2 regions of the Rossellomorea oryzaecorticis genome follow, and region 1 is predicted to be linked to the other one. Evidence: riboswitches for the same ligand, from Rfam matches in the RefSeq annotation. Region 1 holds a riboswitch; the other holds the start of a gene.
The links. Region 1 has a riboswitch for glycine ahead of gcvT (glycine cleavage system aminomethyltransferase GcvT). Riboswitches for the same ligand answer to the same signal wherever they lie in the genome.
Positions count from the first base shown of each region.

Region 1 (3,423 bases):
TGGATCAGTTCCAGCGCTTTCTGGGCTTTTGAATTCACGGTCACGTTTTCCACTTTTTTCATGAGTGTGCCAATCGTATTCTCGAATGCGGCAGTAGGATTTTCTTTTTTCTCGATCATGTTTTTCAGCGTGTAAAAAACGGATTCCCTGCTGCTGCAAGCTTCCCTTTGCAATGTGAGGAGTGAAAATGAACTGGCCGCGGCCCAGTCTTCCTGGCTCCCTTTCAATAAGTTGATACTGTCGTACAGGTCCCGTTCCGGCTGATTGAAATCAATGAGTATCGTTTTGACGTGGCGCTTCGTCCATTCAATTCCTGTATCACTCCTCCTGTTCCGGATCATGACTTTATTGATGAGCTGATTCAAGGAGTCATCATCATGGACAGTCCGGTCTCCTTTTTTATAACGGTCGGTGAATCCGGATTCATTCCCAAGGTGCCCGGGTTTTAACAGTGAAACAAGATGGAAGATTTCTTCTACTTTATTTTGTATCGGTGTGGCTGTAAGAAGTAAGCAAAACTTTTTCTTGAGATTCTGGACAAATTCATAGTTTTTGGTTTTATGATTTTTCAGTTTGTGAGCTTCATCAATGATGACAAGGTCATAGTCCTGTTCATAAACTTTCTCGCGATGCGGGCTCCGTTTTGCGGTATCCATGGAGGAAACCACGATATCGCACTGATCCCAGACATAGCTTTTGCGCTGCGCGACGGCAGGGATGAAGAACTTGCTGTTCAGTTCATATGCCCATTGGGACACCAGTGATGCAGGGACGAGTATCAATACCTTTTTTACAAGTCCTCGAATCATATATTCTTTTAATATCAGACCAGCTTCAATCGTTTTCCCGAGGCCCACCTCATCGGCAAGGATGGCTTTTCCGTTCATTGTTTCCACTACCTGTCTGGCAGCTTCGAGCTGATGGGGGAGCGGAGTCACATTAGCCAAATGTTTTGGTGCCTGAAGGCCCTCAAAGTTCGGGATTGCCAGATGCTGCTCACATTCTATTGCAAGCTTGTAGAGCTCCCAGCTCCCCCAGGGGCCGTCATTATTTATTAACGTATCGAGACCATCGCCCCACTCCTCATTAAATACAACGTCAACATTCATGTGAAAAACATCTCCTTATTTGATAGAAAAATGATTGCCCGGAACTTATGTTTAATGGTAGGATGAGAGTAGATTACCTAATGTTTTGAAAACTATAATAATCCGAACATTCACATCAATAACATTTCTACTGTTTATACTTCTAGTATGACCAAATGTTGCAAGGAATATTGGCGAATGATAGCAAGGGGAGAGACTGTACCATACAGCGCCGAAGGAGCAAACATCAATGTGTGAATCTCTCAGGCAAAAAGACTCTTGCTGGACGCAGCTCTGGAGAGTGTTTCCATTTGGAAGCCACCAAAGGGGAAAGCCGTTTTACCGGTAAACTTTCAGGTGAAAGGACAGAGAAACTCTTTTGAAAAAAGGGGTTTTTCTGTCTTTTTTCATGCGCGGATATTTGGCAGCAGGAAGCGTACAGAAGGAAAAGTTTGATGATATTAAGGGGGAAGTCTAATGGCAGATTTGAAAAAAACACCTTTATATGAAGTGTATAAAGAGTATGGGGGAAAGACGATCGACTTCGGAGGCTGGGCATTACCGGTTCAATTCTCAAGTATCAAAGCAGAGCACGAAGCGGTCAGGACCCGTGCAGGGCTCTTTGATGTGTCGCATATGGGAGAAATCGAAGTGAAGGGCGAAGGGGCTCTCGAATACTTACAGAAAATGATGACCAATGATGTATCCAAAGTCAAAGACGGCGGGGCTCAATATACTGCAATGTGCTATGAAGACGGCGGCACCGTTGATGACCTTCTGATTTATAAAATAAAAGACAATGACTATTTATTGGTGGTCAATGCAGCGAACATCGATAAGGATTTTGAATGGCTGAAACAGCATGAAACAGACGGAGTAGAAATCAATAATATCTCCGAGCATATGGCTCAGCTCGCTTTGCAGGGTCCGCTTGCTGAAGGTGTTTTGCAAAGGTTGACAAATGAACATTCTTTGAGCGAGATCGGGTTCTTTAAATTCCAATCCAACGTCAGCATCAATGGACGTCATGCCCTTGTCTCCCGCACAGGATACACAGGAGAAGACGGTTTTGAAATCTACTGTGATGCAGAGGATGCAGCCGCAATCTGGAAAGATATTTTAAAAGAAGGCGAGAAGGACGGGGTGCTTCCATGCGGACTCGGGGCACGCGATACCCTGCGTTTCGAAGCGAATCTTGCACTTTATGGACAGGAACTCTCAAAAGACATCTCCCCTATCGAAGCGGGGATCGGCTTTGCAGTAAAGGTGAACAAGGAGATTCCTTTCAACGGGCAGGACGCTCTGAAAAAACAAAAAGATGAAGGTGCGTCAAGAAAGATTGTCGGTATTGAAATGATCGAACGCGGCATCCCGCGTCACGGCTACAAAGTATTTTCAGGCGAGGAAGAAATCGGTGAAGTGACAACAGGGACACAGTCTCCTACTTTAAAGAAAAATGTCGGCCTTGCCCTGCTGAAAAAAGAGTTCACCTCCATCGATACAGAAATCCAGGTTGAAATCAGAGGGAAGAAAGTTAACGCAAAAGTGGTTCCGACACCATTTTATAAGAGAACTAAATAATAGGGAGGAATGACGGTCATGAAGCATCGTTATTTACCGATGACAGAGCAAGATCAACGGGAAATGTTAAATAGCATTGAAGTAAACAGCATCGACGATTTATTTGAGGATATTCCTGAGAAGGTCCGCTTCAAAGGTGAGTATAATATCAAGCCTGCCAAGTCAGAAACCGGTCTGGTGAAAGAATTGACTAAAATGGCGGCAAAAAATGCAGATTTGAAAAGTCATGCCTCCTTCCTTGGAGCGGGTGTTTATGATCACTATGCGCCGATCATCGTCGATCACGTATTGTCACGTTCAGAATTCTACACCGCGTATACGCCGTATCAGCCTGAAATCTCACAAGGTGAACTGCAGGCCATCTTTGAATTTCAAACGATGATCTGCGAACTGACGGGGATGGATGTAGCGAACTCCTCCATGTACGACGGAGGGACTGCACTGGCCGAGGCGGCCATGTTAAGCGCAGGTCAGACCCGCCGCAAAAAAGTTCTTGTTTCAAGTACGGTTCACCCTGAATCACGGGATGTTCTAAGAACGTATGCGAAGGGCCAATATATCGACGTTGTGGAGATCCCGCATCATAATGGCGTCACAGATACTGAGGAATTGAAAAAGCTTATGAGCAGTGATATTGCAGCTGTCATCGTTCAATACCCTAACTTCTTTGGAAGGGTGGAAGACCTGAAGGCGATTGAAGAAGCCGCGCACAGCGAGAAAGCAATGTTTGTCGTATCTTCCAACCCGCTATCGC
Region 1 is NZ_JBJOSA010000012.1:33,958-37,380, forward strand. It holds gene ACKA06_RS14190 (DEAD/DEAH box helicase) at 1-1,109, opposite strand, end outside; glycine riboswitch at 1,287-1,377, shown strand; glycine riboswitch at 1,381-1,459, shown strand; gene gcvT (glycine cleavage system aminomethyltransferase GcvT) at 1,566-2,669, shown strand; gene gcvPA (aminomethyl-transferring glycine dehydrogenase subunit GcvPA) at 2,688-3,423, shown strand, end outside.

Region 2 (3,423 bases), on a different contig from region 1:
AGAGCGTTTCGGATTAATCGGGGGGAACCGTATCATAAGTGATGAGGTTTTTAGCCAAAGGCCTCTCCTAATTGTGGGGGGCCTAAGGGCAAATAGAAATGAGAAGGGAGATATTGCTGAAGTGCAAAGAAAATAGATTGACAAATTAAAAAATTCTTTTAGACTAAAAGTAGTTCTTTCCTCAAATTCCTCTTAATTTAACTACTCCTTGAATCTTTATTTGCTTCTTTATTTCTCTTCAGTTGAAACCACAATAAACCTCTTTTTCCCTCTAGATTTTACACTCATTTATTTTAAAAAGATGTCTGAAAACAAAAAAATAAGGGAGATGATCCATTTTTGGCATCGATTAGGTATGCTATTAAATGCCCCGGTTGTGAACGTTCTGCTTTTGTAGATGATTATTACAAAACTGATGAGAAGTACATTTTTTGTAAGGTGTGCGGTTATTATTACACCAAAACAATAGAAAAATATACCGAAAATTCTATTAAGTACAAGGAAGAGGAACGTGAAGGACACGGTATGTTTGTATTGGAAAATAAAGATGGAAACTGCAAAAAGGTGATGTTGAACGATAGTCTCACTAGTGAGCAATTGGAAGAGTTAAAGGTATCACTTATGGAGAAGAATGTTAACCAGGAGAAAAGCTATTTAATTTCTTTCGAAAACGGAGTATTTACCATCCTATTTGGGAACCCACCGGAACATTTTCATTTATCTTTTGACGAGTATATGGAAAAGATGATTGCGAAGTATGGAGTTCCTGAATATGATTTTATGGTTCCAATTGAGGGATAGATAAAGGTCTTTCAAAATTTTATAGTAGAAGAAATTGAGGAAAGAACGGTTTTCAAATTCTTTTAGTCTAACTATAAAAGTTTGATGATTATTGAGGAGGATTGCTGTGGGATTTGAAGAAGAGTACCAGGCTTTTATGAATGCTCACTCTCAGGAAAGAAAAGGTGAACGGTTGAGGCGTTTACAAGAAGGTCACAATCAGGCTGAAAAGTTGTTTTTGAAGCAAGTTTGGTGGCCTTCGTTTTATCATTTTCGGTATCTTCATCCAGAGTTTGAAATCGATGATTTTAAAGATGGAAAACGGTATTTAGATTTTGCTTATATTCGTCCAGCTATCCGGATTTGTTTTGAGGTCGATGGGTATGGCCCTCACTTAAAGAATATAAGCAGATGGCAATTTTCCGACAGTCTGGAGCGTCAAAACCAGTTGGTAATGGACGGGTGGACTGTCATACGCTTTTCTTATGACCAGGTTAAAGAAAAACCTCGTCGATGCCAGCAGGTCGTTCAGCAAGTGATTGGCCGATGGCTAGGTGATGAGCTGGATCAGACTACTCTATCTTATGCAGAAAAGGAAGTGCTTCGACTAGCGATTCGAAAAGGAAAAGCTATATCCCCTATAGAAGTGGAAAAGTATTTGAAGCGAACTGACAAGACGGTAAAAAAATTGCTTACTCAACTAGTTGATAAAAAGATGTTGATTCCCGAATCTGGGATCAAGAGGATCCGCTCTTATCGCTTGGCGGATCAGGTTAAACACCTACTCTGATAAATAAACGGAAAAATTCCGCCTAATTAGCATATAGAATTGAAAATAGCGTAAATAGACGGAGTAATGCCGTCTATTGACTCAAAAAACGTTAAAATGAGAAATTATATTTGGCATAATCGGAAAAATTCCTCTTAAATACTCCTAAAACGAGATTCTCCTTGTATATAACCGGAGAAACTCCGCTTAATATACATCCGCTGGTTAACTGAATTCCTCCTGTTGACAAACTCCATATCAGCCCTTAAAATAATCAACTATTCGAAGCAAAACGAGTAACCAAACAATTTAATTACTTAGAAAGCTATGATTGCTATGGATCATACTATAGCAGGAGCAGCTTCTGGAGAGACCGCGAGAGTTTTCGCGGCGCCGAAGGGTTCATAATCTCAGGCAAAAGGACAGAAGAGTATCAGATATTTATTTTGACGTGCAGGCCGTTATGGCTGCTGGCATACAAAATGGTATTTGTTATTCTTAGGACCATGAGATTGGAGCGCATCCAGTCTCTTTTTTTATGCTCTAAATATTGCTTTCTGAATGTTTGTAAGGAGGAGTTAAGGTTGGAACAACGAGAATTAAAGAGGGATTTATCAAATCGCCATGTTCAGCTGATTGCGATTGGCGGAACGATCGGGACGGGGTTATTTTTAGGTTCCGGGAAAGCGATACAGCTTGCGGGTCCCTCGATCATCTTTGCTTATTTAATCGTAGGTATTGCCCTGTTTTTTGTGATGAGGGCGCTTGGGGAGCTTCTGTTGTCGAAAGCAGGTTATCAATCGTTGACGGATATTGCGGAAGAGTATCTTGGAGCTTCTGCTGCATTTGTGACGGGATGGACCTATTGGTTTTGCTGGATCATGACGGCAATGGCCGATGTGATCGCTGTTGGGGTGTACGTGAATTATTGGTTCGATATCCCGCAGTGGGTGCCTGCACTCATCTGTGTGGTCATTTTATTAGGGTTCAACCTGCTTACTGTAAAGCTATTCGGGGAAATGGAGTTTTGGTTTGCGTTAATCAAGGTCATCACGATTCTTGTGTTGATCGGTGTCGGCGTTGTGCTGCTGGTGATTGGATTCAAGACGGATGCAGGTACTGTTTCGATGACCAATCTGTGGGAGCATGGAGGACTATTTCCAAATGGAATGTCAGGCTTCCTGCTGTCATTCCAGATGGTCATTTTTGCCTATGTCGGTGTGGAATTAGTTGCAGTATCGGCTGCGGAAACCTCTGATCCGAAAAAGAATATTCCATCGGCCATCAATAAGATTCCTTTAAGGATTTTATTTTTCTACGTTGGCGCGCTGATTGTGCTCTTGTGCATCAATCCGTGGACAGGCCTCAATGCAGCGGAAAGTCCGTTTGTGAAAACATTTAGCTTAATCGGGATTCCCCTGGCGGCAGGAATCATCAATTTCGTGGTGCTGACGTCAGCGGCTTCTGCCTGCAACAGCGGAATGTTCTCTACAAGCAGGATTCTATATAATTTAAGCAACACGAAACAGGGGCCGTCTATTTTTGCCAGACTGAATAAAAACCATGTGCCAAGCAATGGGCTGTTCATCTCCACACTGGTTATTTCCGCGGGAGCACTTTTAAGTAAACTGCTGCCGGAGCAGGCCTTCGGGATCGTGACAACGATAAGTGCCATTTGCTTCATCTGGGTGTGGGGCGTAATTCTGATCTGTCATCTGAAGTATAAGAAAACACGTCGCGATTTACACTTGAAATCAACATTCAAAGCACCATTCACGCCATTTATCAATTACGCTGTGCTGACCATGTTCGCCGTGATCCTGGTGATCATGATGGTTTCTGAGGCAACTCGTCCAGCCTTATTGCTGACACCT
Region 2 is NZ_JBJOSA010000008.1:106,305-109,727, reverse strand. It holds gene rlmH (23S rRNA (pseudouridine(1915)-N(3))-methyltransferase RlmH) at 1-42, shown strand, start outside; gene ACKA06_RS11720 (hypothetical protein) at 340-801, shown strand; gene ACKA06_RS11715 (DNA-binding response regulator) at 908-1,570, shown strand; glycine riboswitch at 1,904-1,985, shown strand; gene ACKA06_RS11710 (amino acid permease) at 2,134-3,423, shown strand, end outside.
Region 2: linked by a shared signal. The riboswitch ahead of ACKA06_RS11710 (amino acid permease) and the one ahead of gcvT (glycine cleavage system aminomethyltransferase GcvT) in region 1 are both predicted to bind glycine.